2 regions of the Mesorhizobium sp. UC74_2 genome follow, and region 1 is predicted to be linked to the other one. Evidence: predicted binding sites of a transcription regulator. Region 1 holds the regulator's gene; the other holds the start of a gene.
What was found. The regulator PhoB, encoded in region 1, activates phosphate uptake and scavenging genes when phosphate is short. The targets are predictions, from matches to a motif close to TGTCATNNANCTGTCAT.
Positions count from the first base shown of each region.

Region 2: the regulator PhoB is predicted to act here: its motif matches at 9,004-9,020, upstream of ACFJIU_RS29730 (YdcH family protein).

Region 1 covers NZ_CP170562.1:6,186,426-6,201,060, forward strand. The annotation lists gene pstB (phosphate ABC transporter ATP-binding protein PstB) at 1-605, shown strand, start outside; gene phoU (phosphate signaling complex protein PhoU) at 643-1,350, shown strand; gene phoB (phosphate regulon transcriptional regulator PhoB) at 1,370-2,059, shown strand; gene ACFJIU_RS30185 (ROK family protein) at 2,105-3,346, opposite strand; gene xylF (D-xylose ABC transporter substrate-binding protein) at 3,687-4,727, shown strand; gene ACFJIU_RS30195 (sugar ABC transporter permease) at 4,866-6,182, shown strand; gene ACFJIU_RS30200 (ATP-binding cassette domain-containing protein) at 6,284-7,072, shown strand; gene ACFJIU_RS30205 (CHASE domain-containing protein) at 7,222-8,847, shown strand; gene ACFJIU_RS30210 (YMGG-like glycine zipper-containing protein) at 8,926-9,174, opposite strand; gene ACFJIU_RS30215 (hypothetical protein) at 9,328-9,498, opposite strand; gene ACFJIU_RS30220 (sensor histidine kinase) at 9,599-10,660, opposite strand; gene ACFJIU_RS30225 (DUF1328 domain-containing protein) at 10,701-10,865, opposite strand; gene ACFJIU_RS30230 (response regulator) at 10,956-11,750, opposite strand; gene ACFJIU_RS30235 (NepR family anti-sigma factor) at 11,960-12,151, shown strand; gene ACFJIU_RS30240 (RNA polymerase sigma factor) at 12,155-12,703, shown strand; gene ACFJIU_RS30245 (YqjD family protein) at 12,836-13,162, shown strand; gene ACFJIU_RS30250 (hypothetical protein) at 13,176-13,664, shown strand; gene ACFJIU_RS30255 (VOC family protein) at 13,814-14,635, shown strand, end outside.
Region 2 covers NZ_CP170562.1:6,081,547-6,096,181, reverse strand. The annotation lists gene ACFJIU_RS29780 (alpha/beta fold hydrolase) at 1-176, opposite strand, end outside; gene ACFJIU_RS29775 (winged helix-turn-helix transcriptional regulator) at 267-779, shown strand; gene ACFJIU_RS29770 (heme-binding protein) at 923-1,354, shown strand; gene rpmF (50S ribosomal protein L32) at 1,433-1,615, opposite strand; gene ACFJIU_RS29760 (biosynthetic peptidoglycan transglycosylase) at 1,861-2,619, opposite strand; gene ACFJIU_RS29755 (polyprenyl synthetase family protein) at 2,702-3,619, shown strand; gene ACFJIU_RS29750 (response regulator) at 3,701-6,031, shown strand; gene ACFJIU_RS29745 (hypothetical protein) at 6,124-6,384, opposite strand; gene ACFJIU_RS29740 (lytic transglycosylase domain-containing protein) at 6,386-7,249, opposite strand; gene ispG (flavodoxin-dependent (E)-4-hydroxy-3-methylbut-2-enyl-diphosphate synthase) at 7,255-8,508, opposite strand; gene ACFJIU_RS29730 (YdcH family protein) at 8,760-8,939, opposite strand; gene ACFJIU_RS29725 (YdcH family protein) at 9,171-9,374, shown strand; gene purE (5-(carboxyamino)imidazole ribonucleotide mutase) at 9,487-9,951, shown strand; gene ACFJIU_RS29715 (5-(carboxyamino)imidazole ribonucleotide synthase) at 10,011-11,027, shown strand; gene ykgO (type B 50S ribosomal protein L36) at 11,160-11,285, shown strand; gene ACFJIU_RS29705 (tetratricopeptide repeat protein) at 11,375-11,956, shown strand; gene pyk (pyruvate kinase) at 12,068-13,498, opposite strand; gene ACFJIU_RS29695 (DUF1036 domain-containing protein) at 13,495-13,992, opposite strand; gene ACFJIU_RS29690 (N-formylglutamate amidohydrolase) at 14,239-14,635, shown strand, end outside.

The DNA of each region.
Region 1 (14,635 bases):
GCATGAACGACACGATCGATGCGGCCAAGGTCGGTGGCAAGATCACCCTCGATAGCGAAGACATCTACGATCCGAAGATCGACGTCGTGGAACTGCGTGCCCGCGTCGGCATGGTGTTCCAGAAACCCAATCCGTTCCCCAAATCGATCTACGAGAACGTCGCCTACGGACCGCGCATCCATGGCCTTGCCAAGAACAAGGCGGAGATGGACCGTATCGTCGAATCCAGCCTGCAGAAGGCTGCAATCTGGAATGAAGTGAAGGATCGCCTCAACGAGCCCGGCACCGGCCTTTCCGGCGGCCAGCAGCAGCGTTTGTGCATCGCGCGCGCCATCGCGGTGTCGCCTGAAGTCATCCTGATGGACGAACCGTGCTCGGCGCTTGATCCGATTGCGACCGCCAAGGTCGAGGAACTGATCGACGAACTGCGCCAGAACTATACGATCGTCATCGTCACCCATTCGATGCAGCAGGCCGCCCGCGTCTCGCAGCGCACGGCGATGTTCCATCTCGGCTACCTGGTCGAGGAAGGTGCTACCGACAAGATGTTCACCAACCCCGACGACAAGCGCACGCAGGACTACATCACCGGCCGTTTCGGCTGAGTGAGCGATTGCTGCCGAGGAAAAAGAGGACATAAATATGGGCGAACATACCGTCGCATCGTTCGACGAAGAGCTCGGACAAATCAGCAGGCTCATCAGCGACATGGGTGAATTGGCGAGCTCGATGGTCGAAAGCTCCACCAAGGCGCTGCTGAAGTCAGATAATGGACTTGCCCAACGGGTCGTGTCGGACGATGCGATCATGGATGCGCGCCAGCGCGAGCTGGACACCAAGGCAATCACGCTGATTGCCAAGCGCCAGCCGATGGCGCAGGACCTGCGCGCCGTGGTCGGCGCCATCCGCATGGCCGGAGATCTGGAACGCATCGGTGACCTGGCCAAGAACATCGCCAAGCGTGTCGGCGCGGTCGGGCAGGGCGCCACGCCGCGCGACCTTTCGCATTCGATCGACGCCATGGCCCATCTGGTGCTCGACCAGGTCGACGGTGTCGTCGAGAAATATGCGGCGAGGGACGCAGAGGGGCTCGCCCAACTGAGGGCTGACGACGAGCGGATCGATGTGAAATACACCTCCGTCTTCCGCGAGCTTCTCACCTACATGATGGAAGATCCACGCAACATCACGGCCTGCACGCACCTGTTGTTCTGCGCCAAGAATCTCGAGCGCATCGGTGACCATGTCACCAACATCGCCGAGAACGCCTTCTACGTGCTGACGGGCGAGCAGTTGCCGCCCAACCGGCCAAAGCTCGACGAGACGGCTGCTGCCGTTCCGGCGGCCTGACCACGGGACGGACGGCAAGATGATCGCGCCGCGTGTCATGGTGGTGGAAGACGAGGAGCCGTTGGGCGTCCTCCTCCGCTACAATCTGGAATCCGAGGGCTACCAGGTCGAGGTCGTAGCCAGGGGCGACGAAGCCGAAATCCGGCTTCAGGAAAATGTGCCGGATCTCCTGGTGCTCGACTGGATGGTGCCGGCAGTATCCGGCATCGAATTGTGCCGGCGGCTTCGGATGCGACCGGAGACCGAGCGCCTGCCGGTGATCATGCTGACGGCACGCGGCGAGGAAAGCGACCGTGTGCGCGGTCTGTCCACCGGTGCCGATGATTATCTAGTCAAGCCATTCTCGATGCCTGAGTTCATGGCACGCGTGAAGGCGCTGTTGCGCCGCGCGAAACCCGAGGTGCTGTCTTCCGTGCTCAAGGTCGGCGACATCGTACTCGACCGCGAGTCGCACCGGGTCTACCGCAAGAAGAGCGAGATCCGGCTCGGGCCGACGGAGTTCCGGCTGCTGGAATTCATGATGCGGCATCCCGGGCGGGTCTTCTCGCGCAGCCAGCTGCTCGACAATGTCTGGGGCGAGACGATCTATATCGATGAGCGTACAGTCGATGTGCATGTCGGGCGCCTGCGCAAGGCGGTCAACAATGGCCGCATGCCGGACGTCATCCGCACGATACGCGGCTCGGGCTACGCCATCCGCGAGGATTGATCAGGGACAACGCCGGTTCATCGGTATTGCGCCCTGATCGCCGGCTCAGACCTCCAGAAGCTGAGGGGTGGGAGCCATCGGACCGCCAAGCGCGAAGATCTCCTGATCGATGAAGGTCAGCGCGCGCATGGCGCAGCCTTCGCGGATCAGCATCTGCTCCTTGGGTTCCGTATCAAAGACAATTGAATTCGAATGTTGTCCGCCGGCGGTCTGGGCAATTGCCCGCCGCAATGCCGGCTCGATCAGATCGAAGGCCGTTGCACCGATGCCGACAAAGGTTACCGGGGCAGGGTCGATGACGGCGAAAAGTGAACCGAGGCTGTAGCCGAGGGCTGTGCCTGCGCGTTCATAGGCCTCGCGTTCGGGGCCGATGCCTGCGCGTGCTTTTTCAGCCAGCCTCTGCATTTCGTCGTCGGGAATGTCAGCGGCCGGTTCGGTGTTTTCATCGAGCCCGTGGGCACTGCGCCAGATCGCATAGTTGCCGGCATAAGCCTCGACGCAGCCATGGCGGCCACAGCGGCATCGCGCGCCATTCGGCCGGTGGATCATGTGTCCGAATTCGCCGCCGGACGACTGGGTGCCGATGAACAATTCGCCATTGAGCACGATGCCCATGCCGATGCCGTGCGAAAGCAGAACGGCAATGAAGTCGTCACGGTAGCGGTCCGTGCCGCGCCAACGCAGCGCGACCGCCATCATGTTGCAGTCGTTCTCGACGATGACGGGAATGCCAAAAGCGTTTTCCAGGATATCGGCAAAGGGGATATCGCCATGCGGGGTGATTGGCGTCCACAGCATGGTGCGCGCATGCGAATCTGCCGTGCCCTGAACGGCGAAAGCTATGCGCAGGACCCGATGTCTTGCCAGGCTCCGGTCGTGGAGCTGTCGCCGGACCATCTCGACACATTCATCGACCAGCGCTTCCCGGGGCAGAGACAGTGTGTCCAGACGGCGTGTTTCTTCGGTCAGGACCTTGCCCGAATAGTCGATGGCTGCGGCCGTCAAAAGGTTGAGCGACAGAACGACCGTCAGTACAGCCGCTGCGCCGGGGTCGAGCTGCAGCCCCACTTGCGGACGCCCCCGCTTCGATGCCGTCGGTTCACTGCGGCCCTCGCGCAGAATGCCCTCCGCGATGAGATCAGACGAAATCGCTGAAATGGTCGAATGGCTGAGGCCGGTGATGGCGGTGATTTCCGTGCGGGACGGCTCACCGGAGCGACGCACGGCAGCAATCACCATCGCGCGGTTCCTGCGGCGCAAATCGTCGTGACGGATCCCGACAGTCATGTCCTTGCCGTTCCTCCCCCCGCCGGCCCCGTGGACACCGAAGCCGTTGCGCTTGGGCCGCCAATGGCGTTCCAGATGCGCTGTTCGTGCATAGGTCGATGCATGAGCGAATGCAAAACCCGTTTCGCTCCTGCCGTCGCGACAGCGCGCTCCTCCACAGATAGTGGCAGAACATGCCCTCGTCGTCACTATTATTTCGTGATCCGAAAAAAATATCGCGAAGGACTCGAATCCCGTTGACAGAAGGCTGTACCTGCGCGATTATTTTTTCGAAGCTCGAAAAAAAGCTTCTCCAACGGCCAACGCACACAAGCGCGCCCTTGGGCGCGGGGAGGAAAAAATGAGGAAATTTACGGCCGCCATTCTGGCGGGTGCCGCCATGACGCTTGCGCTTTCCGCTGTCGCCGAAGCGAAGGACAAGGTGATCGGCGTGTCCTGGTCCAACTTCCAGGAAGAGCGCTGGAAGACCGACGAAGCCGCCATGAAGAAGGCGATCGAAGCGGCGGGCGACAAATATATTTCCGCTGACGCGCAGTCGAATCCCGGCAAACAGCTCACCGACGTCGAAAGCCTGATCTCGCAGGGCGCGAACGCCCTTGTCATCCTGGCGCAGGATACCTCCGCCATCGGCCCGGCTGTACAGAAGGCCGTCGACGAAGGCATTCCGGTCATCGCTTACGACCGTCTGATCGAAAACAAGGACGTCTTCTATCTGACCTTCGACAACAAGGAAGTCGGGCGGTTGCAGGCGAAAGGCGTCTTCGACGTCAAGCCGGAAGGCAACTATGTCTTCATCAAGGGCTCCAGCACCGACCCGAATGCCGATTTCCTGTTCTCAGGTTCGATGGAAGTGCTGAAGGCAGCAATCGACGCAGGCAAGATCAAGAATGTCGGCGAGGCCTACACGGACGGCTGGCTGCCGGCCAATGCCCAGAAGAACATGGAGCAATTCCTGACCGCCAATGACAACAAGGTCGATGCCGTCGTGGCCGCCAATGACGGCACCGCCGGCGGAGCGATTGCCGCCTTGGCGGCACAGGGCCTGGCGGGTTCCGTTCCGGTCTCGGGCCAGGACGGCGACCATGCCGCGCTGAACCGCATCGCGCTGGGCACGCAGACCGTTTCGGTGTTCAAGGACGCCCGTGATCTCGGCAAGAATGCCGCGGAAATCGCGGCGCAACTCGCCGACGGCAAGAAGACGAGCGACATCGCCAACGTCACCGACTTCACCACTCCGGGCGGCAACAGCGTCAAGTCGGTGTTCCTGACCCCGGTCGCGATCACCAAGGACAATCTCAACGTCGTCATCGACGCCGGCTGGGTTTCCAAGGATGTCGTCTGCCAGGGCGTGAAGGCCGGTTCCGTCAAGGCTTGCAACTAAGCGCGCCCGCGACAACAAACGAGACCACGGCCTGAGAGCCGTGGTCTTTTTGCAATGGCTCCCACCCCCGGAGCTCAAGAGTCCCTGTAAAGTGGCACGCCATGCCGCCAAGGCGGTGTGTGGTCTGGGAGGAATATCATGACTGATACGGCCTCGAATGCGCCGGTCGATCGCGCCCGCGCAGCGGAACTGTCCGCGGTCGGGCGCTTTCTCAAGGCGACCGAACTGGACACCCGCATGCTTGGGATGGTCGCTGCCCTGCTGATCATCTGGGTGGGATTGCATCTGCTTTCCGGCGGCCTCTTCCTGACGCCGCGCAATCTCTGGAACCTGTCGGTGCAGACCTCGTCCGTCGCCATCATGGCGACCGGCATGGTGCTGGTCATCGTCATGCGAAACATCGATCTGTCGGTCGGTTCGGTCGAGGGGGTGATCGGCATGGTCATGGGCGTGGCCCAGGCCGAATTCCTGATCCGGGTGATGGGCATGCAGCTCGGCAATCCGTGGCTTTGGATCATAGCGCTGGCAACTGGCATCGTGGTCGGCCTCGCAATCGGTGCACTGCAAGGCTTCATCATCGCCTATCTGGAGGTGCCGGCTTTCATCGTCACGCTCGGTGGCCTGTTGATCTGGCGCGGGGTCGCCTGGTGGATCACCAGCGGCCGCACGGTGGCGCCGATGGATGCAACTTTCCAGCTCATGGGTGGTGGTCCGGCCGGATCGATCGGATCGACCTGGAGCTGGGTGCTCGGCCTTGTGGCGTGCGCCGGGGTGGTCGCCATGCTGTTCAACGGCCGCGTGCAGCGCAAGCGCTTCAAGTTTCCCTTGCGCCCGGTCTGGGCGGAAGCTTTCCTCGGGGTCATTTCCTGCGCGGTCATCCTCGGGGCGGTGAAGATCGCCAATTCCTATCCGTGGCCGGTCGGTGTCGTGAACAAATATGCTGCCGCCAACAACATCACGGTCCCCGAGGGCGGTCTCTTCATCGCCCACGGCATCGCCATCCCCGTGCTGATGGCGGTCGCGGTCGGGCTCGTCATGACCTTCGTCACCAACCGCACGCGTTTCGGCCGCTACGTCTTCGCCATCGGCGGCAATCCGGAAGCAGCCAATCTCGCCGGCATCAACACGCGCTGGGTGACCATGAAGGTGTTCATGATCATGGGCGTGCTGGCTGCAATCGCCGCCGCCATCTCATCGGCTCGTCTCAATGCATCGACCAATTCGCTTGGCACGCTGGACGAACTGCTGGTGATTGCGGCTGCCGTCATCGGCGGCACCTCGCTTGCCGGCGGTTCCGGCACGATCATTGGCGCGATGCTGGGCGCCTTGCTGATGCAATCGCTGCAGTCGGGCATGGTTCTGCTCGGCCTCGATACGCCGTTGCAGAACATCGTCGTGGGACTGGTGCTGGTCGTCGCCGTCTGGCTCGACACCATGTACCGCAAGCGCGTCTAGAGCAATTGCGCAGCGGTTTTGCGTCCGCAATTGCGTAAAACAAAGAGCCAGAGTGTTTCCGCGTTTCCGGAAATCGGAAACGCTCCAGAAAGGGCAGGACCATGGAACAGACCCAAACTCCGCTCGTCGAAATGAAGGACATCTCCATTGCATTCGGCGGCATTCGTGCCGTGGATGGTGCCAGTTGCGATCTCTATCCCGGTGAGGTCGTTGCGCTGCTCGGCCACAACGGCGCCGGCAAGTCGACCTTCATCAAGATTCTCTCGGGCGCCTACAAGCGCGATTCCGGTCAGATATTCATCAATGGCGAAGAGGCGGCGATCGCCAATCCGCGCGATGCCAAGAAGTATGGCATCGAGACGATCTACCAGACGCTCGCCCTGGCCGATAATGTCGACGCCGCCGCCAATCTTTTCCTCGGCCGGGAAGTGATGACCAGATACGGCACGCTCGACGACGCGGCCATGGAAGCGGAGGCGCGCAAGGTGATGGGGCGCCTCAATCCGCGTTTCCAGCGTTTCAAGGAGCCCGTCGTCAAACTGTCCGGCGGCCAGCGCCAGTCGGTGGCGATTGCCCGCGCCATCCTGTTCAACGCCCGGATCCTGATCATGGATGAGCCGACAGCCGCGCTTGGCCCGCAGGAAACGGCGCAGGTCGGTGAACTGGTCAAGCAGCTCAAGGCGGACGGTCTCGGTATCTTCCTGATCAGCCACGATATCCACGACGTGTTTGACCTGGCGGACCGCGTCTGTGTGATGAAGAACGGTCAGGTTGTCGGTACGGCCCGAACCCAGGACGTCACAAAGGATGAAGTGCTGGGCATGATCATTCTCGGCAAATGCCCGCCAGGCGCGATACCGGGGCCGGGTGCACTCAAGGAAGCTGCCTAGAACGTTTTCGGTGGATTGTTCCGGCATCATTTGTCAGCAATGCCGGAACAGGGGCTTGTCGCTACCAGGCTAACAAAGCATACCGCTTTCGGTTTGTTTTTCCGTAGTCTAAAAGGACCACGGGGGCTCTTTCGGGCTGGCGGCTGATTTTGAAGAAGTTTTTCCCGACGATTGCTTTTGTTGCCGTCGCCTTGGCCAGCCTTGTCCTGGCCGGCTTCGCCTATTTTGCGTCGCGCGATGCAGCCCGAATCAAGTTCGAGGCCGCCGCCGACGACGCTGTCAGTCGCATGGAAAGCAGGCTCGACCTGCATATGTCGCTGCTGCGGGCAACAGAAGCGTTCTTCAGCGCCCGGTCGGGTGATGTCTCGCGTGCCGAATTCGAAAATTTCTACAAGACGCTCGATGTCGACGGGAATCTCGCTGGCCTGCTTGGCCTGGGCTACCTCAAACTGGTCAAGCCGGGTGAAGAAGCTGCCGCCGAGCAGGAGATAAAAGAAAACTACGGCCTCAGCCGGACGATTGCACCGGCGGCGGGTGTTCCCTGGCATGCGCCGGTGATGTTGCTCGAGCCGGCGGAAGAAGAAAGCAAGCGCTATCTCGGTTTCGACGTCGCTGCCGATCCTGCTTCGCGAACGGCCATGGAGCAGACCATGGCCGACAACAAGCTGCACACAAGCGGCCGGCGTATGCTCGATCCTCTTTCCAGCTGGAAAGATCAGGCGCCGGCTATGGTCACGGGGTTCGTGATCTTCGCCAGGCTTGGCTCACCGGAGGCGGCGCGGAGTGCGGACCCTGTGGCCGCCACGAAGGGGTTCCTGTACGCGATTTTCCGCGCGCGCGACCTGTTTGACGTCATCCTCGGCAAGACTCCACGGCTCCCCGTCAACATCGAGGCCTATGATCAGTCGATCGGACCGGACAATCTGCTGTTCCGGTCGGAAGAGCCACCGGTGCATGGTTTTGGCCTGAAAACCGTGCGCATGATCGAGGTTGCAGGCCGGCCATGGGCTATCGTCTTGCGGCCGACGGCCGAGTTCACCGAGCCGTCATCCCCTTTCGTTCCCGTGGTGCTCGGTCTGTTCGGTCTGCTGCTCGCTGGCACGATCGCCATGATCGCGCGCTATCAGGAGCGAGCGTTCGATGCGGCCTCGCAACTTCACGAGGCCACGGAAAAGAGTCTCTTGGAGAAGGATCTTATGCTGCAGGAGATGCGGCACAGGATCAAGAATTCCATTGCCCGCGTCCTGGCGATTTCGCGCCAGACAGCGGCACACTCCGCCGATCTCAAGGATTTCTCCAATTCGTTTTCGGCAAGACTGCAGTCGATGGCCGCTTCGCAGGACATGCTGACGCGCTCGCGTCGCCAGCAGGCTGATCTGGGTGATCTCCTGCGCGTCGAACTCAGTCAGGTCTTCGGCAAGGACCTGCCAGAAGACCTGCTGTCGGGTCCGCAAGTCATGCTGGACGAGACCATGACGCAGGCTCTCGGGCTCACCTTTCACGAGCTCGCCACCAATGCCTTGAAATATGGCGAGGCCGGCAATTCGGTCGGCGCGCTGAAAGTTGCCTGGAGCATCGAAGGCAAGGGGCGCGAACGGACTTTGGCATTCAACTGGATCGAAACCGGCAAGACCAAGCTGGAGGCGCCCTCCAAGACCGGTTTTGGCACCCGCCTGATCGATATGAACATCACGCGTGAATTGCGTGGCACGATCGAGCGGGAGTTCCGCGATGACGGTTTGCGGGTGAAGATCCGGCTTCCCTACTCAAGCTAGAACGGTTGCAGGGCGGGACGATAGCCAAACAAAAAAAGAGGCCGGCAAGCCGGCCTCTTTCGTTTGATACCGCGCTGATCAGTTGCAGCGGCGGGTATAGATACGGCCGGTGTCCGGATCGCGATACTGGCAGTAGCCATTGCGCAGGTTGCGGACCAGCAGGCCCGAACCGGCACCGATCGCTGCGCCGATCGCTGCACCCTTCCAGCCGCCGACAGCGCCGCCGATCAGCGCGCCGGCACCGGTGCCCACGGAAACGTCCTGTTCGGTGGTTGTGCAAGCGCTGAGGGCAAGCACACCCGCCAGAGCCAAAATAGTCTTACGCATCAATTCACTCCTCTCGCTCGAAGTCCCTCGCATTGCAGCGCGGCGTCCACTTCCAAGCGGTTCTTTAGCATGGGTGGATGGATTTTGTCTGCCCCCTCAATCGCTTCGCTTGCGAGCTAGTCTTTTTCGAGGCAGATGTGCTTCGGCGAGGGTTTATCCCATCAGCAGGATCAAGGCGACGATCAGCGCCATTGCGCCGGCAATGACAAGCAATACGGGAACGGGCGTCAGGTTTCGGGATTTTGTTTCCGTGGTCGCTGGCTCTTCGAAATTTCCCAGCGAAAGGCGCGCTGCGCGTTCCAAGCCCTGCATGTCGCTGGTCACCGCAATATCTCCCCGCTCCGAACTCCCTGCGCCGGCCTTGTCCGGACGCCGGCAAAGTATCGGAAATCATGGTGAATATCGGGTTAAGGCACGGCCTGGATCAGTCCGCGGCGAAGTTGCCGGCCGGCACCACCAGGTGGTACTCGACCCGGTCGTCCGAGATTTCGAATGTGGCCATGCCGTCAAGCGCGGCGGGAACCACCCGCTCAAGCGCCACCGAACCGAAACGCTTCTGCTCGGGGCTGCCGCAGGACGGGAAACGTTCATTCCAGCGCAGCCACAGCGCCGGTGGGTTTGCATCAAGATCCGCCAGTCCGGCCGTGACGTCGACAACGGCATCCGATTGCGACAGCGCGCCGTAGCTCATCGAATTGACGACGAGTTCATGCACGGCAAGGCCAATGTGCAGTGCCGCGTTTGGATTGAGGAATGGATCTACGCCTTCGAAACGCAGGCTGCGCGAGGGATCAGCGCCGTAGCGCTCCATCTGGCCTTCGATCAATTCGCGGAGCCGGGCACCACGCCAGTTGGAAGAGGTGACCAGATCCTGCGACGAGGAAAGCGACTGCAACCGGCCTCTGAAGCGGGTCAGGAAATCACCGATATCGCTCGAATAGCGGCCGGTCTGGCTGGCGATGCCCTGGATGATGGCCAGCAGGTTCTTGGAGCGATGACTGACCTCGCGCAACAACGTCTTCAGCGTCTGCTCGCGACGTTTCTGCTCGGTCACCTCGATCCAGGTCGACACGATGCCCTGCACGGTACCGTCTTCGTCCAGGTCGGCATCGAGCCAGATGTCGAACCAGCGCACGCCGTCCTCGTGCGGCATGCTGACCTCGATGCGTCCGGATTCGCCGGTCTCCAGCACATGGCGCTGGGCAGCTTCTATCCTCTCCAGCTGCGCTGGAGGCAAGCCGCCGCCCTTCTTCTTTGGCACCAGCGGGGCAAGGATGTTCCGCGTCCAGACCTTGGTCAGCGACCGATCATGGTAGGCGACATAGATACCGGTATGCCGCAATGCGATGTTGAACGCTCGCCTAATCTGGGCGTCGCAACCCGGAGGCAGGTCATCCTGGTCAAGTCCCTTGACCTGATCGATATGAGCCGCCGCGGCGGCTTCAGCAACGACCGTCTGGATGTTCTCGTTGGCCGGCAGGCTCATAGCACGCTCTGCTTTTCCGCAATATCGGTTGCGGAGCCATTCATGCTCTTTTGAAGATGCCGGCGAGCAGGGAGATCACCAGGAAAGCCAGGAAAATGAAGAACAGAATCTTGGCCAGACCCGCTGATGCTCCGGCGATGCCGCCGAATCCAAGCGCGCCGGCCACGATCGCCACGACCAGAAAAACCAGCGCCCAGTAAAGCATGAAACGACTCCTTCGCTAGATGCGGCAGAACGTGCTGCTGCCCTTGTTTGTTCCGCTCAGATGCGAAAAACACGATCGGAACCGCCTTCGTCAAGCCGCCGCCCTGGCGTGGCGGTCAAAGAAGAGCGCCTGGCTGATCAGCGCCTTGACCATGTCGGGGTTGAAGGGCTTGGTGACGAGGAAAGTCGGCTCCGGCCTCTCACCCGTCAGCAAGCGCTCGGGGAAAGCCGTGATGAAGATGACCGGTACGGAAGCCGACCTCAGGATGTCGTTGACAGCATCGATGCCGGAGCTGCCGTCGGCGAGCTGGATGTCGGCCAGCACCATCTTCGGCCGCGCCTTGGCAAAAAGTGCCACCGCTTCGGTCTGGGTGCGGGCGATGCCGACAACACGATGGCCAAGGCTCTCGACCATCTCCTCGATATCCATGGCAATCAGCGGCTCGTCTTCGATGATGAGGATATCGGTAGCGACCTGGCGGGAAATCTCATTGCTCGCCTCGACGAGAAGTTCAGTGAAGCGGTCTTCTCCGATGCCAAGAACCTCGGCAGCTTCTGTCTCGCTGAAGCCTTCGACTGCAACCAGCAGGAAGGCCTGGCGCGGCAGCGGCGCAAGTGCATCTAGGTTGGCGGCAGCACGTTCCTCCCAACCTGTCGGCTCATCGCCCTTCGGAACGCGGATCGCGACGGATGTGAAGAGCTTGGCGAAAATCTTGTAGAGTGCGATGCGATCCGAGGAACTTTCGGGGAAGATCGACGTATCTGCTATGATTGCCTCAAGCATCGTCGCCACCATGGCATCGCCGCTGTGCTGGGAACCGGAAACGGCGCGGGCAAATCTGCGCAGATAAGGAAGATGCGGCGCGATAGTGGCGGACAAACCCATGACAAACGGCTCCCTCGGATGGCGTCTCTAGAATGTAACAGATAGAAGTATACACATATCCGGGACAACGAACGTTTCCGCCATGAAAAAGTTCCACCATGGCGGAACCATTGTCCAGGGGCATACGTTACGAGCCAACCAAGCCAATGGATGAACGACAGCTTGTTGGATCAAGCCGAAAACAGCTCGGGGGACTGGATAAAAGGCGAATGAAGGACACCACCAAGACTGGCGCCGCCGCGCGCCAGGCCGGTTCTGCCGACGCGCTCGGCACCAATTCTGAAATCGGCCGCAAACTCAAACAATATTACGATGAACTCGTCTCGGACGAAGTTCCGGATCGCTTTGCCCAGTTGCTGGCGCAACTGGAGCAGGTCGAGCCAGGGCGCAAGAAGGACTGACGCATGTCCGCATCCGAGGGCTTTCGGACCGACCTGCTCGGCGCCATTCCAAGTCTGCGTGCCTTTGCCGTCTCGCTGACCCAGAATGCCGACCGTGCCGACGACCTTGTCCAGGAAACCCTGGTCAAGGCTTGGGACAAGCAGGACAGCTTTCAACTGGGCACCAACCTCAAGGCCTGGCTTTTCACCATCCTGCGCAACGAGTTCTATTCGCAGATGCGCAAGCGTGGGCGTGAGGTCCAGGACAGTGACGGCATCATGACGGCTCGGCTCGCCATCCATCCATCGCAGCACGGGCAACTGGATCTCAAGGATTTCCGGGCCGCGCTGGAACAGTTGCCGGAGGATCAGCGCGAAGCGATCATCCTGATCGGCGCATCCGGCTTTTCCTATGAGGAAGCAGCGGAAATCTGCGGCTGCGCCGTCGGCACCATCAAAAGCCGCGTCAGCAGGGCCCGTACCCGGTTGCAGGAAATCCTTCAGATCTCCGGCGATGAAGATTTCGGCCCCGATGCGATTTCTGCCCAGGTGACGGGATCATCCGTCCTTTGAAGGCCGCGGTCTTGCGGCTGGACTGGGCGGCTGGACTGGAGTGTCAAAACCATCTTTTATGGAACCGGCCGTTTGTGAACGGGTTAAGATGATGTCGGGCGTGTGGGCTCGGCAAGATGCAAGGAGTTCAGCATGGCCAAAACCACGGATAAGATCAGCGCAACCGCTAAGTCCACCGAGGATCTGGAGGCCGATATCCGCCAATTGCAGGCCGATATCGCAAAGCTGACCCAACAACTGGCCCAGACCGGCGAGCATGGGCTTGGCGCTGCGCGTCGTGCCGCCGCGCAGGGTGCGGAGCATCTGCGTGAACGCGGCGAGGCGGCGATGGAAAAGCTGCGCGGCAACGCGCATGACATCGAGGATCAAATCGCTACCACCGTCCGTGAGAAACCGATGACGTCGCTCGCGGTGGCTGCGGGCGTCGGCTTCCTTTTCGCTCTTCTGTCGCGGCGTTGAGTTCCGGCGGCACGTGGGACCGCTGGCTTCCCTTCTGATAAGTCTCGTCACCGGCGAGGCAGGCACCGTCGCCCGGAATATCCGTGGCGCTGCCATCGCGTACGGGATTGCTCTCCTCACCGCCTTGGTCGGTGTGAGTTTCCTGCTTCTGGCAGCCTATCTCTGGGCTGCGGCGCGATTTGGCGCGATCCATGCGGCGCTCGCTTTTGGGGCGGTGTTCCTCGTGTTTGCCGGGATCGTCGTCCTGGTCTACCGCTTGACCGCGAAAAAGCGCGCGCGTCGCCGCGCGGAGCGTCGCAAGAGTGATCTCACCGCACTTGCAATCGCCGCAGGCATTGCTGCGTTGCCTGAGTTGCTGCGCAGCAAGGAGGGGCTCGGAGCACTTCTCGGCCCGCTTGCGGCGTTTCTTACCTATGCTGTCTATCGGGAAAACTCGACCAAACCGGATCCAGGGGAAGCGGGAGACGAAACGTCCAGTCCCGACGTTTCAACCAAACCCTGATCTGTTCTGATTGTGAACGATGGCCACGCCATCGTTCACAATCAGAACACAGTCCATTCTGTCTTCGCTGTCTTTGCCTGTGCCGGCCGTACGCTCATATTGGCGTCGAGAGCGGCCAAGGGGCCGCGGCGGACAGAAAGGGCAAAATCATGCTCACCCAGATCAAAGGCCTGCATCATGTCACCTCGATGGCTGCGGATGCGCGTCAGAATAATGATTTCTTCACGCACAAGCTTGGCCTGCGCAGGGTCAAGAAGACGGTCAATTTCGACGCACCGGACGTCTATCATCTCTATTACGCGGACGAGTTCGGCACGCCCGGCTCAGTGATGACCTATTTCCCGTTCCCGAATATCGGCAAGGGTCGCCAGGGGGTTGGTGAGGTTGGAACCACGGTGTTCTCCGTACCCGAAGATACGCTGCCTTATTGGCAACGGCATTTTGCGGATCAAGGCGTTGCTGGCGTCGCAGCCGACGAGATTTTCGGCCAGAAACGGTTGAAGTTCCAGGGACCGGACGGCGATGGCTTTGCGCTTGTCGAAGACAAGGCGGACGGCCGGGCTCCCTGGCTCAAGGGTGGGGTGCCGGGAGGCGAGGCGATCCGCGGATTTCATTCCGTATCGATGCGGCTCAAGGATGGCGGCGCCACCGAAGAACTGCTCAGGTTCATGGGCTATGAAGAAGTCGACCGTGCCGGCAATGTAGCCAGGATGGCACTGAAGAACGGCAATGGCGCCGATGTCATCGATATCGAAACGCTGCCGGCAGCATCTTTCGCCGGGCTGGGCGCTGGGTCAGTGCATCACGTTGCCTTTGCCGTCGAGGATCGCGCCGCGCAACTCGAAGTTCGCAAGGCGCTGATGGATACCGGCTATCAGGTGACACCGGTGATCGACCGTGACTATTTCTGGGCGATCTATTTCCGTACCCCCGGTGGCGTGCTGTTCGAAGTGGCGACCAACGAACCCGGT
Region 2 (14,635 bases), 100 kb from region 1:
TTGTCGTAACGGACCACATGCAGCCCCCTTTCCGCGAGAGCCCGGCAGAAATCGTCGGGCCACCACAGCATCGAGGCCATGGCCCCCATGATCAGCAGCACGGACGGATTGCGTGCCTCACCAAATGTTTGCGTTGCGAGCCGGGCTCCGTCCGGACGAACGATCTCTGACTGCATGGCACCCTCCAACTGATTGCATTTTGCAATTGGTTGAACCATAATAAAACCGATCCTATAATGCAACTGGTTTTTCTGAGGGATGCGTTCATGACACTCGATCGCCGTTCCGGCTGCCCGATCAATCTTTCGCTGGAGGTTTTCGGCGATCGCTGGAGCCTGATCATCCTGCGCGACATGATCTTCGGCGGCAGGCGACATTTTCGTGAATTACTGAACCATTCGATGGAAGGCATCGCCTCCAACATCCTGGCCGATCGGCTGAAGCGGCTGGTCGAACTCGGCATGCTGACCAAGGCCGACGATCCGAGCCACAAACAGAAGGCGATCTACAGCCTGACTGAAATGTCGATCACCCTGGTGCCGATCATGGCGCAGCTTGGTGCCTGGGGCCGGGTCTGGCTGCCTGTCACGGAAGAATTGTCCATCCGCGCCAAGCTTCTCGAGGAAGGCGGTCCGTCGCTGTGGCAGGATTTCATGGACGAGCTACGGTTCGAACATCTCGGCACCGGCGCACCCAAACCCGCCGAAACCACGGTGCGCGCCAGGCTGCGGGCGGCTTACCAGGCCGTCGTTGACGCGCAGGCGCGCAAGGCTTCCTGAGTTCGACTGGTCAACTGCGACGGCGAAACCACGCGAAGCAGTTTCAAGTGGATGGCGGCTTGCCCGTAAAATCTTCGGACCGGAAGATCGCGGGAATCGGCGATCATCGTGCCGAGCATTCCCTTGACCAAGGAGCCTCTCTCATGACCAGTTTTCCGATCGACGCGGCCAACCAGATCATTGCCGGCGCCTTCGCCAAGGCAGTGGCCCTGGGCTTGAAACCGCTCGGCGTGTCCGTTCTCGACGCGGGCGGCCATCTCGTCGCCTTCCAGCGCCAGGATGGCGCTTCTTTCCTGCGCCCGCAGATGTCTTCGGGCAAAGCCTATGCGGCACTTGCGGTCGGCATGGGTGGCCGTCGCGTCGAGGCGATTGCCAGGGAAAGGCCGCATTTGACGGCTGGCGTTTCCGATCTGTCGGGCGGTAAAATCCTGCCGGTAGTCGGCGGCGTTCTGATCCGCGACGGCGCTGGCACCGTAATCGGTGCCGTCGGTATCTCGGGCGACACCTCCGACAATGACGAGACTGCCGCCATCGCCGGTATCGAAACAGCCGGCCTGACCGCGGACGCCGGTTGAACATGTCGGCTGCGACACAAACATAAAAAGACCGGCCAGCGGCCGGTCTTTTTATTCGTCCCGTAGAAGGAGAGCTGCTTAGCTTTCCTTCGGCTCCAGGACCTGGCGGCCGCGATACATGCCGGTCTTCAGGTCAACGTGGTGCGGGCGGCGCATTTCGCCGGAATTCTTGTCCTCGACGTAAGTCGGGGTCTTGAGAGCGTCAGCAGAACGGCGCATGCCGCGCTTGGACGGAGAGGTTTTTCGTTTCGGCACAGCCATGGATATGCTCCATTCGATCGGTCAATGGCCCGCAACGCCCTCGTGAAAGGGCCGCGTACAGCCGAGTTCTAGAAGAAAGTGGCGTGCCTATACACGGCTGATCGCCTTTTGGCCAGTGTTGCCGCGACTTTTTTTGAACCGGCTCAGGTGATTTCGAAGAACCACCGCAGCGACCTGTCGAAAGCCAACCATCCGCCAGGCGAGACCCTGGTCCAGGACCAGTGCGATGATTCTTCGAAATCACCTTAATCGAGACACCCGACATATGCGCCCGAGCGAGACGCCCGGCGTTCGATCAGTGAGGCGAGTCGTCTCAGGCCTGGCCCGGGCTTACCGGGATCGCGCGTGATCGGATTGGGTAGGGCGACCGCCAGCAAGGCAGCCTGCCGACGCGACAGATTTTTGGCGGAAACGCCGAAATGATAACGTGCGGCCGCCTCGATACCATAGATGCCGGGACCCCATTCCGCGATGTTGAGGTAGATCTCCATGATGCGCCGTTTCGACATCAATGCGTCGAAATAGACCGCAAGCGGCAGTTCGATCACCTTGCGCACGGTGCCCAGCGGCCGCGACCACAAGAACAGGTTCTTCACGGTCTGCATGGTGATGGTGGAAGCGCCCCGCGTCATCTCGCCCGCCATGGCATCGTCGACAACGCCCTTGAGTTCGCCGAGGTCGACACCCCTGTGGAAACAGAATTGGCCGTCCTCCGACATGATCACGGAATTGGCGAGCACAGGCGCCACATCGTCGATCGACACCCAGCGCCGGTCGTAGCCGGAGAATGTCGCGAGGTCCTTCAGCATCAGCGTTGAGACCGGATGCACAAAGGAAGGCATGTAGAGGAAAGTCAGCACGGCCGGAATGATGGCCAGCACGACGGCAATACGCAACACTCGCCGAAGCCAGCGCTGGTAATCACCGCGTCTGCCCCTCGGTCGCGACGCCATGTCCAACCCTTCGGTCTCGTGATCGATGATCGGCTCTGCCACCCGCCCAATCCTGTCACAGCTCTCTCCCGCATAAAGGCGCTTGGCTTCTTGCGCAACGTCTGACTGTCGGCTACCGCTCGCCGCCATGGTTATGGACACCGATATTCCATTCGAGGCAGCCCTGCTCGTGCGCGCCGAACAGGTCGAGGCACGCCTGCGCACGCTGCTCGACGGCAAGCCGCTGTCGGGAGAGATCGTTCGCCCCCAGCGCCTGATCGCCGCAATGCGCCATGGTGTGCTGAATGGCGGCAAACGCCTGCGCCCCTTTCTCGTGCTGGAAAGTGCGGCGCTCCTGGCGCCCGGCCATGACGAGGCGCCGGCGCTGACGACGGCCACCGCACTCGAATGCGTCCACTGCTATTCGCTTATCCACGATGATCTGCCAGCCATGGACGATGACGACCTGCGCCGTGGTCAACCGACCGTCCACAAGGCTTTCGACGACGCCACCGCGATCCTGGCCGGCGATGCGCTGTTGACGCTTGCCTTCGACACCCTGGCAGACGAAGCGCTTGGCCTGCCTGCCGATCGCCGCGCCGCTCTTGTGCTGGCGCTGGCGCGCGCCGCCGGAACCGGTGGCATGGTCGGAGGCCAGATGCTCGATATCGAGGCGGAGAAATCCACGCCGGACGAAGCTGGTATCATCCGCCTGCAGGCCATGAAAACAGGCGCCCTCATCCGCTTCGCCTGCGAGGCAGGTGCGATCCTGACCGGGGCCTCCACGGCCGACCGCGAACGATTGGCGGAATTCGGTTCGGCTATCGGCCTCGCCTTTCAGCTTGCCGACGATCTGCTCGACCTGACCGCCGATGCCGGAACGATGGGCAAGGCGACCGGCAAGGATGCCGCTGCAGGAAAGGGGACGCTGGTTGCCCTGCACGGCGAGGCCTGGGCACGCAAACAGCTGAAGGGACTTGTCGAACAGGCCCACGCGTTGCTTGAGCCTTTTGGCGCACAGGCTTCGATGCTGAAGGCAGCCGCAGCGTTCATCGCGAACCGCAACAACTGAAAGCGCTCAGCCCGGAACGAAATCTTAATGGTAATAGAGCGTAATCCCGGCCGTTAAAATGCGTATGGGTTGGGGTTACGCATGCCTGAATATTCGTCCTTCATCCGGTCGATCCGGATTCGTTATCTTTCCGGCCTGCTGATACTGGCGGTTGCCGTTACCGGCACTATCTTCGCGCTGAACCGCGCCGGTTCCTATCGCGCCGAAATCGATGCGCTGAGTGGCCACATCGTCACCTTCGCTCGAGATCTCAACAACGCCACCGGTTTTGCCGAAACAGCCGTCAGCACCTGGAGCCCGGGCACACGTCTCGAGCTGGCCAAATCCGCCAAGGACCATGCGCAACGCCTCAAGGCAGGCATGGAATCGCTCAATGCCGAGCTTGCCGCCATCGCGCCGAAACTTTCCAAACCGACGCAGGACGAATTGAACGCGGCCTCCGTCAACGGTTACCTGCTGTGGTCGGCCCGCGATATCCTGCGCAACTTCGACCTGATGATCGCAGCGACGCGCGCAACGGACTGGAACTACCGCGAGATTCGTAACCAGAACGACCTGTTCGCCCAACCCATGCTGGCGCGTGCCAGAACCGCGATGGACGTCGAACGCCGCATGGCGGAAGCACGCAGCGATCGGCTTCTGCTGTGGGTGAGCCTGTCGCTCTGCGCCGCGCTGCTCGCCGTTGCCGTCTGGATCTTCCGCCCGATGGAAAAGGCGATCCGCCGCGCTTTCACGGAAACGGCGGAATCGCTGTTCAAGGCCGAGGCCGCCGACCGCGCCAAATCGGAATTCCTGGCCAATATGAGCCATGAGATCCGCACGCCGATGAATGGCGTGCTCGGCATGGCCGAACTGCTCGCCAAGACCGAACTCAATCCGCGCCAGAAAACCTTCACCGATGTCATCGTGAAGTCCGGCAACGCGTTGCTCACCATCATCAATGACATTCTCGACTTCTCCAAGATCAATGCCGGCCAGCTGACGCTGGACCCGGCACCCTTCCGCCTCGCCGAGGCGGTCGAAGATGTCGCCACGCTGGTTTCGGCGCGGGTCGCCGAGAAGAACCTGGAACTCATCGTGCGGGTCGATCCACGCCTGCCGCATCATGTCGTCGGCGACGTCGGTCGCTTCCGTCAGATCATCACCAACCTGCTCGGCAATGCGGTGAAGTTCACCGAGAAGGGCCATGTGCTGGTCGACGTTTCAGGTGAAGTCGTGGACGGTCACGTTCAGATGAAGGTCCGCGTCGAGGATACCGGAATCGGTATCCCGGCCGACAAGCTGCAGAACGTGTTCGAGAAATTCGCCCAGGTGGATTCCTCTTCGACCCGGCGCCACGAAGGTACGGGGCTGGGCTTGGCCATCGCCGCCCGCCTGGTCGATCTGATGGGCGGCCAGATCGGCGTCGAAAGTGAAATCGGCCGCGGCTCGGTGTTCTGGTTCGCAGTACCACTTCCGGCTCACGAAGCGACCGGCAATGAAGACATCGTGCCTGTCGACGTCACTGGCGCGCGCGTGCTCGTCATCGATGACAATCCGGTCAACCGCGAGATCCTGCTGGAGCAGTTGCGCAGCTGGAGTTTTGATTGTGCGGCAGCGGAAAGCGGCGCGGTCGGCCTTGCGTTCCTCGATCGTGCCCATCAGCTCGGCGCATCGGTGGATTGCGTCATCCTCGACTACCAGATGCCCGGCATGAACGGCGCCGACGTTGCCAGGGCGATAGCGGCGGACAGCCGGCTGTCCTCCATTCCCGTCATCCTGCTGACCTCGGTCGACCAGATCGACTTCGCCAAGCTCATCCTCGACTTCGGCATCGCCGCGCACCTCACCAAGCCGTCGCGTTCGGCCGTGCTGCTTGGAAACGTCATTTCCGTCATCCAGAAGGCTCGCAATCAGGCCGGCAGAGCGCATTTCGTGCGCGAGCCGGTGCATGCCACGGCACCCGCGCAACCGGCTTTCACGGTCATTCGTGGTACGCCCGCTCCGGCGCCTAAGCCGGAAGCCATCGCCAATCCCGCCCGTCCGCTCGATATCCTGATCGCCGAGGACAATGAGGTGAACCAGATGGTCTTCGGGCAGATCCTGAACGGACTGGGCTTGAACTACCGCATCGCTGCCAACGGGCGCACCGCCGTGGAGATGTACAAGACGCTCAATCCCAAGCTGATCCTGATGGATGTCTCGATGCCGGAACTGAACGGCTACGAAGCAACACGCGCCATCCGCCAGATCGAAGCGGCCAACGGCACCCGCACGCCGATTATCGGCGTAACCGCACATGCCTTGAAGGGCGATCGCGACAAGTGCATCGAAGCCGGCATGGATGACTACCTGGCCAAGCCGGTCTCGCCGGATCGGCTCGGCGCCAAGATCGGCACATGGCTCAGCGAAACGGTGGCCAAGACCGCCTGACACGGCCCCTTGGTTCAGGTAGCCAACTGGAAAGACGGGAATATCGGCAAAACCAATCGGGGAAAGGAGCGTCCCCGGGAGGCAGCGTTCGGTTATGATTGGAGCCCGCTGCGGAACTGACCCCACTCTTCCCAAGCATTTTCGGGATCAATATCGGTGTAGCCTCGTTCCGCCGCAAGTTCACGAACAATTGAGGCAGGCATCACAATAGAATGAGCGTCATCGCGAATACGCAACACCTCTGCCTGTGTCAGTGGTGAACCCTTCTTCTCCTCCATGGCGAGCAACACCGCCACAAGAGCCGGTACCGGTACGATTACGAGCGGATCTTCAGCGGGAGGTTCCTTGCTCAACTTATCTGTTCCTCAGCACGATGCAGGCGCCGCCAACGCTGTGCAGTTTGTCGCAGATCGCGTTCGCCGCCTTGCGATCGTCGGCGCCGATGCGCACGGCATAGACGCCCCGTCGCCCCATCGGGGTCCGCACGCGGCTGACGACGGGTTCGACATCGGCAAGCACGGCCGGAAACCGCGCCTGCACCCTTTGCCATTGCCGCACGGCGGCGGAACGTCGGAAATTGCCCGCCACCTGCACGCCCCATGGTTTCACATGCACCGCGGCCATCGGCACCGTCGTTGCCTTGCTCACCGGCAACCGCCGGCAGGCGATCGAGAAATTCCGCTGCCTGGCGTCGAGGGGCAGCACCACCCCGGCATAGGTCTTGTCTGAGAACTTGTCGGCCGGCTCGCCCATGACGTCGAGCACATACTCTTCCGTTTCCAGCGGCAGGAACCCTCCGGAAGCCAGCCAGCGCGCCACCCGGTTTTCACCGGCGTTGTAGGCCGCGGCGGCCAGCCCGAGATTGCCGAAGCCGGATTTGAGCTCCGACAGATATCTGGCGGAAGCCGGTATCGCCTGCTCGATGTCGAAAGAATTGACAAGGCCGCGCATCTTTGCGGTGCCCGGCATGAATTGGGCAATGCCTTCAGCGCCCACGGGGCTGACCGCGTTTGGATCGAAACGGCTTTCCTTCCAGATCAACCGTGCGAAGAAATCCTTCGGCAGCCCCTGTTCGGTCGCATGCACTTCGATCAGGTCGCAAACGCGTTCGATCAGGCGCTTCTGGGCCGAATGCGTATGAGGAGGATCAGCCTTTGCCGGCGACACCGCCGGCAGTGCGAGCAGAACAAGCAAGGCAAGACCGGCAGCACGCCGCATCGCTGCTATTCTGCCGCCGCCTGGCCGTGGCTGCCGAACCGTTGTTCGATATAGTCAGCGACCATTTTCTCGAAATCGGCGGCGATATTGGGTCCGCGCAAGGTCGCTGCCTTGCGTCCGTCGACGAACACCGGCGCGCTCGGCGTCTCGCCGGTGCCCGGTAGCGAAATGCCGATATCGGCATGTTTGGATTCGCCAGGGCCATTGACGATGCAGCCCATCACCGCGACCTTCAGTTCTTCGACGCCAGGATACTTCTCGCGCCAGATCGGCATGTTCTTGCGCAGGTCCTCCTGGATCGACTGCGCGAGCTCCTGGAAGACGGTCGACGTGGTGCGACCGCAGCCGGGGCAAGCCGCCACGATCGGCACGAACTGGCGGAACCCCATGGTCTGCAGAAGTTCCTGCGACACCTGCACCTCACGGGTGCGATCGCCTCCGGGTTCCGGCGTCAGCGAAATGCGGATCGTGTCGCCGATGCCCTGCTGCAGCAGGATGCCCATGGCCGCCGATGAAGCGACGATGCCCTTCGACCCCATGCCGGCCTCGGTAAGCCCGAGATGCAGCGCATGATCGGAACGGGTGGCAAGCATGGTGTAGACGGCAATCAGATCCTGCACGCCGCTGACTTTAGCCGACAGGATAATCTTCTCTCGGCCAAGCCCGATTTCCTCGGCAAGCTCCGCCGACAGGATTGCCGACTGCACGATCGCCTCGCGCATGACCTGGTTCGCCGTCAGCGGCGAGCCCTTTTCCTGGTTCTCGTCCATCAGTCGGGTCAACAGTTCCTGGTCGAGAGACCCCCAGTTGACGCCAATGCGAACCGGCTTGTCGTAGCGGATCGCCGTTTCGACGATCTCGGCGAACTGTTTGTCTTTCTTGTCCTTGAAGCCGACATTGCCAGGGTTGATGCGATATTTTGCCAGCGCCTCGGCACAGGCCGGATGATCGGCCAGCAGCTTGTGGCCGATGTAGTGGAAGTCGCCGACCAGTGGCACATTGACGCCCAGCCGCTCCAGCCGTTCGCGGATTTTCGGCACCGCAGCGGCACTTTCGTCGCGGTCGACGGTGATCCGCACAATCTCCGAGCCGGCGCGATGAAGTGCCGCAACCTGGGCCACCGTCTGGTCGATATCAGCCGTGTCGGTATTGGTCATCGACTGCACGACGACAGGCGCGGAACCGCCGACGATCACGCCGCCGACGTCGACGCCGACCGACTGCCGGCGCGGAAATGGGGAGGAAAAATACCCGGTCATGCCGGTCGCCTCATGAGAAATGCGTCCGGGCATGAGGTGGAGGAGCAACACAGCCTTGTCAATGGCAAGCTCAAGCGCAGCCTGTCAAATCGACGCGCACAAACAGATTCCGGCACTCACGACGCGGCAGCGAACGAGAAAGATCGGGGTGAAACCACGATCCTCCGAAGCAATGCCGAGCGAGATACTTAAAAGGTCCCTGGCCGGCGGCTGCGCGCCGCCGGGAGCATTTGCGCCTATTGGGGACTGATTTAGTGAGTCGAGGGTCTGCCCCTCAGTTTTTCCATTTCGTCCTTAATGGCCAGCTTGCGTCGCTTGAGGCACACGATTTCGAGATCGTCCACCGACGGATGCAGCAGCGCGTCATCGATCTCACGTTCGATGTCGCTGTGTTTCCGTTGAAGCTCTTCAAGATGGGACGCTAGAGACATGAATGGTTCTCCCTTTCATATTCCTGCCAGCGACCGACGCACGACGTCCACCGCGGACGCCCGCGTGACGGCCAAATGACAGTGTGCCACCATTGCTTCGCCTTGTCGAATGGCATGTGGTAGCATTCCACCGCGTCGTGAAATGTGATAATGCGTGCGCGCCGCTGGCGAAGGCTGGCGGACCCCGCCCATCAGGCGCGCATGGGCGCCGGAGCCAGCAGAACGGTGGATATGTCGGAACAGGAACAGGCCGAGATTCGTCTCGAGTTTGCACGCTTGAAACAGGAACATGCCGATTTCGACGCGGCCATCAATGCGATGATCGCCACCGGTTGCGATCCTCTGCAGGTGCAACGCATGAAGAAGAAGAAGCTGGCGCTCAAGGATCGGCTGAGCGCGCTCGAAGACCGCATCATTCCCGATATCATCGCCTGAGCGTATCCGGCGCCACCGCAATCCTTGCTCCACAAGGCAAATTCCGCTACCTCGCCACTTTGCCTCCGGGGAGAGCAGCTTGGCCGAGCATAAAGCCGATGTCGCCATCATCATGGGTAGCCAGTCCGACTGGGCGACCATGCGTCACGCCGCGGAATTGCTGGAGGTGCTGGAGATCCCGCACAAGGCGCTGATCGTCTCGGCCCATCGCACCCCGGACCGGCTATACCAGTTCGCCAACGGCGCCAAGGCGGCAGGCTACAAAGTGATCATCGCCGGAGCCGGTGGGGCGGCGCACCTGCCTGGCATGACCGCTGCGATGACTTCGCTGCCAGTCTTCGGTGTACCGGTGGAATCGAAAGCGCTGTCGGGGCAGGATTCGCTGCTTTCCATCGTACAGATGCCTGCGGGCATCCCTGTCGGCACACTGGCCATCGGCAAGGCCGGCGCGGCAAACGCCGCGCTGCTGGCCGCTGCCGTGCTCGCCCTCTATGACAAGGCCCTGGCCGAACGGCTTGATGGCTGGCGCGCCGGCCAGACCGCCAGGGTCGCCGAGGAGCCGGTAGACCAGCCGTGACCGCAGCTCTTCCCGCAGGCTCCATCATCGGCATCATCGGCGGCGGCCAGCTTGGCCGCATGCTGGCGATGGCCGCAGCGAAACTCGGCTACCAGACCGTCATTCTCGAACCGCAGCCGGACTGCCCGGCCGCCCAGGTCGCGAACCGGCAAATCGTTGCCGCCTACGACGACCCGGCGGCCCTTGCCGAACTTGCAGCAGCCTGCACGGTCGTGACCTACGAGTTCGAGAACGTTCCGGTTGCGGCTGCCGAGAGGCTTTCAGCGACGCGACCGGTACGGCCCTCGGCACGAGCCCTACGGGTGGCCCAGGACCGCGTGATCGAAAAGCAATTCCTCAATGATATCGGCGTCGCCACCGCCGCCTTCCGCGCCGTCGACAATGATGCCGATCTTGCCGCCGCGCTCGACGCCTTCGGCAACAGCGGCGTGCTCAAGACGCGGCGCCTCGGTTACGACGGCAAGGGTCAGCGCGTGCTGCGCGGCGTCACGGACGTCGAGGGCACCCACAAGGCGATGGGCAATGTCCCCTTGATCCTGGAAGCGTTGATCGGCTTCGACTACGAAATCTCCATCATCGCGGCGCGCGGCACCGATGGCGCCCTTGCTGTCTACGATCCGGCCCGCAACGTCCATCGCGACGGCATTCTCCACAGCTCGACGGTGCCTTCCGGCATTTCGATCGCCACGGCGGATGCGGCCAAGCAGGCGGCAATGGCGATCATCACCGCGCTCGACTATGTCGGCGTCATAGGCATCGAATTCTTCGTGCTCCCCGACGGCAGCCTGCTCGCCAACGAGATGGCGCCTCGCGTGCACAATTCAGGTCACTGGACCGAGGCGGCCTGCACGGTTTCCCAGTTCGAGCAGCATATCCGCGCCGTTGCCGGTTTGCCGCTCGGCGATGCCGGCCGGCACTCGGATTGCGTCATGCAGAACCTGATCGGCCACGATGTCGACCAGGTGCCGGCATTGCTGGCGGAGCCGGACCTGATGCTGCATCTCTACGGCAAGGCCGAGGCCCGGCCCGGACGCAAGATGGGGCACTTCACCCGCATCCGCCCATTTGCCGGCTGAAAGCGTGATCAAGCCGCCTGCAAGGTTGACATGTACCGGGCACCTCGGTATGAGCCGATCGCAACAGGGCGCGTCTTCGGGCGCGCCTTTAAAGTTCAGCCCGAAACCGGGCTCATACCGACGGGCAAGACCATGAAGATCAAGAATTCGCTCAAGGCGCTCAAGGCGCGTCACCGTGACAACCGCCTGGTTCGCCGCAAGGGCCGCATCTACATCATCAACAAGACCGCTCCGCGCTACAAGGCGCGCCAGGGCTGATCCTGCTGTGGCGCGTATTGAGCGCTGCATGATGATGCTGAATTCAGATTCAGTTTGAACGTCCGGCATCCCGGAGATAGAATCCGGGAATGCGGACGTTATTCGCCGTTTGTACGGCTCTTTCCCTCTCTTTTTCGCTGCCAGCCATTGCTGCCGACGACGGTGTCAAACCTGCGGTAGCACAGACGCGCGAACAGCGCATCGACCAGCTTTTCACCGACCTCAAGCATGCGCGCAGTCCGAAATCGGCCGAACTCGTTGCCGGCCGGATCTGGAACGAATGGAGCCGGTCCGGCAGCGCCTCGGTCGACCTGATGATGCAATGGTCGCAGAAAGCGATCGAAGACAAGAAGTTCGACGTCGCGCTCGACTTCCTCGACCAGGTGGTGACGCTGCAGCCCAAATATGCGGAGGGCTGGAACCGCCGCGCCACCGCGCATTTCCTGATGAAGAACTATGCCAAGTCGATGGTCGATATCGAGCAGACGCTGGAACTGGAACCCCGTCATTTCGGCGCCCTGTCGGGGATGGCGCAGATCATGACCGAGACCGGACGCAAGCAGGCCGCGCTCGATGCCTGGCAGAAGGTGCTCGACCTCTACCCGATGCTGCGCAATGCGCAGGACCAGGTGTCGAAGCTGTCGGAGGAACTGGCTGGAGAGGCGATCTAGGGCAGTAGGGCAGTAGGGCAGTAGGGCAGTAGGGCAGTAGGGCAGTGAGTTAGCCTGGCGCCCATACACGGCAAAGTGTTTACTGCCCTATTCCCTCATTCCCCCCTGATCTTACTGCTTCCCATCTGCCCCGAGATAGGCGATCCGCAGCATGTTGGTGGAGCCGGGGGTTCTCAGCGGTACGCCCGCGGTGATGATGATGCGGTCACCCGCCTTGCCGAAGCCCTGCTCCGAAGCGATGCGGCAGGCACGATCGACCATGTCGTCGAGATCGGTTGCATCTTCCGAAACCACGCAATGCGTGCCCCATAGCAACGAGAGGCGCCGGGCCGTGGCAAGGATCGGCGACAGCGCGATGATCGGCACCTGCGGCCGTTCGCGGGCAGCTCGCAGGCCCGTCGTGCCGGAAGCCGTGTAGGTCACGATCGCCGACAGTTTCAGCGTCTCGGCAATCTCGCGTGCCGCCAGCGAGATGGCATCGGCACCTGTCGCCTCCGGCTCGGAGCGCTGGGCATTGATGATGCCGGCATAGGTCGGGTCGCGTTCGACACGTTCGGCGATGCGGTTCATGGTCGCCACCGCTTCGACCGGATAGGACCCTGCTGCGGATTCAGCCGACAGCATGATCGCATCGGCGCCCTCGAACACGGCGGTCGCGACGTCCGACACCTCGGCGCGGGTCGGCACCGGCGCGGAGATCATCGATTCCAGCATCTGCGTCGCCACCACCACCGGCTTGCCGGCGCGGCGCGCCGCGCGGGTGATCTGCTTCTGGATGCCCGGCACAGCCTCCAGCGGCAATTCGACGCCGAGGTCGCCGCGCGCCACCATCAGCGCATCCGACAGCTCGATGATCTCGGCCAGCCGCGCCACGGCCTGCGGTTTCTCGATCTTGGAAAGCAGCAGCGCCCGGCCACGCGCGATCTTGCGTGCCTCGGCGAGGTCCTCCGGACGCTGGATGAAAGAAAGCGCTACCCAGTCGACGCCGGCGGCCAGGACCGCGTCGAGATCGGCACGATCCTTCTCGGTGAGCGCACCGACCGGCAGCTCGGTGTCCGGCAGCGACACGCCCTTCTTGTCGGAAATCTTGGTACCGACCACCACGGTGGCGACGATCGAATGGCCATCAACCTTCACGGCCTTCAGTTCGACCTTGCCGTCATCGATCAGCAGCCGGTCGCCAACGGCGACCGAGCGCAGGATTTCGGGATGCGGCAGATGGACACGCCTGGAATCACCGAGCTCCGGATTGTCGTCCAGGGTGAAGGTCTGGCCAACTTTCAGTTCTTCCTTGCCGTTGGCGAATTTGCCGACGCGCAGCTTCGGCCCCTGCAGATCGGCCAGGATGCCGATCGGACGACCGACTGCGGCCTCTACCGAGCGGATGCGACCAACAAGTGTGCGCATCAGGTCATGATCGGAATGGCTCATGTTGATGCGGAACACATCCGCACCTGCTTCGAAGAGCTTCTTCAGCATCGCTTCATCGGAGGAAGCAGGACCGATGGTGGCTAGGATCTTGACCTTGCGGCTACGTCTCATTGATTGTTCTGACCGTTGCTTGGCGGAGCGGCCGGGGTGCCATCCGCAGTGGGCTGCTCGGTCAGCTGGACCATCCAACTCGCCTGCTCGCCTGTGTCGTATTCCTGGAATCCGGCGCGCTGGAAGCCCCGGGCGACGCAATCGGTTACGCCGGCAATCTTGAATTCCTTCTCGGCAACACACATCGAGATCGGACCATCCCAACGACCGCCGCGCTCGGCATCTTCTGCATAGAGATAGTAAAACCTCGATGACAGCGGCCCTTCGATCAGCGTCTTGCAGGTCGAACCTTCGATGTGCCACCAACCTTCGGTGATCCAGCCGGTCTTGGCACGATAGCCGATGCCGACGCCGACCAGATTCTGCGTGGCATTACAGACACGGAAATCGGCCATGGCCGGAGAGGCCATCACCAGAGGCGCCGCGAACAGGGCAAACAGCGGCAGCAAGAGGGCGAGGCCCTTTCGCGTACGCTGCCGGCTGGCGGATGCCATTCGAGACCCCTCGCTGAGTGAAACTTGCATGATCAGGCGCCCTTTTCGAAGATGTCCGGGCGCATGTCAACGCGCGCCCCACTGTGAATCCAATCGATTTAATTGGCAAGCCGGCGCATGCTATGCCGGAGGATGAAAGTTTTTCGCAAAAACCTTGACCAAACAACGGCATTGCGCGGACTTCCGCTTCATGGGATCACGTTACCATCCCGCTCCGAGACGCCACCGCTTGATTTTCCCCGTGCCATGACCCGATCCACAGTTTTTGCGCCATTTGATCTGATCGAGGGCGATCGCAGTCGCGGCATCGTGCTGGTGGCAGACCATGCGCGACGCGAACTGCCGGAGGAGTATGGAGCGCTCGGCCTGCCGGCCGCCGAATTCGAGCGCCACATCGCCTATGATATCGGCGTTGAAGCCGTAACGCGCGAATTGGCCTCATTGCTTGGTGTGCCGGCAGTGCTCGCCAATTTTTCACGCCTGCTGATCGACCCCAATCGCGGCGAAGACGACCCGACGCTGATCCGCCAGCTTTATGACGGCACCATCGTTCCGGGCAATTATCCGATGCCGGCCGAAGAGCGCGAAAGGCGGCTGGAGCGGTTCTACCGCCCTTATCATGACGCTGTCGCTGCCGTTGTCG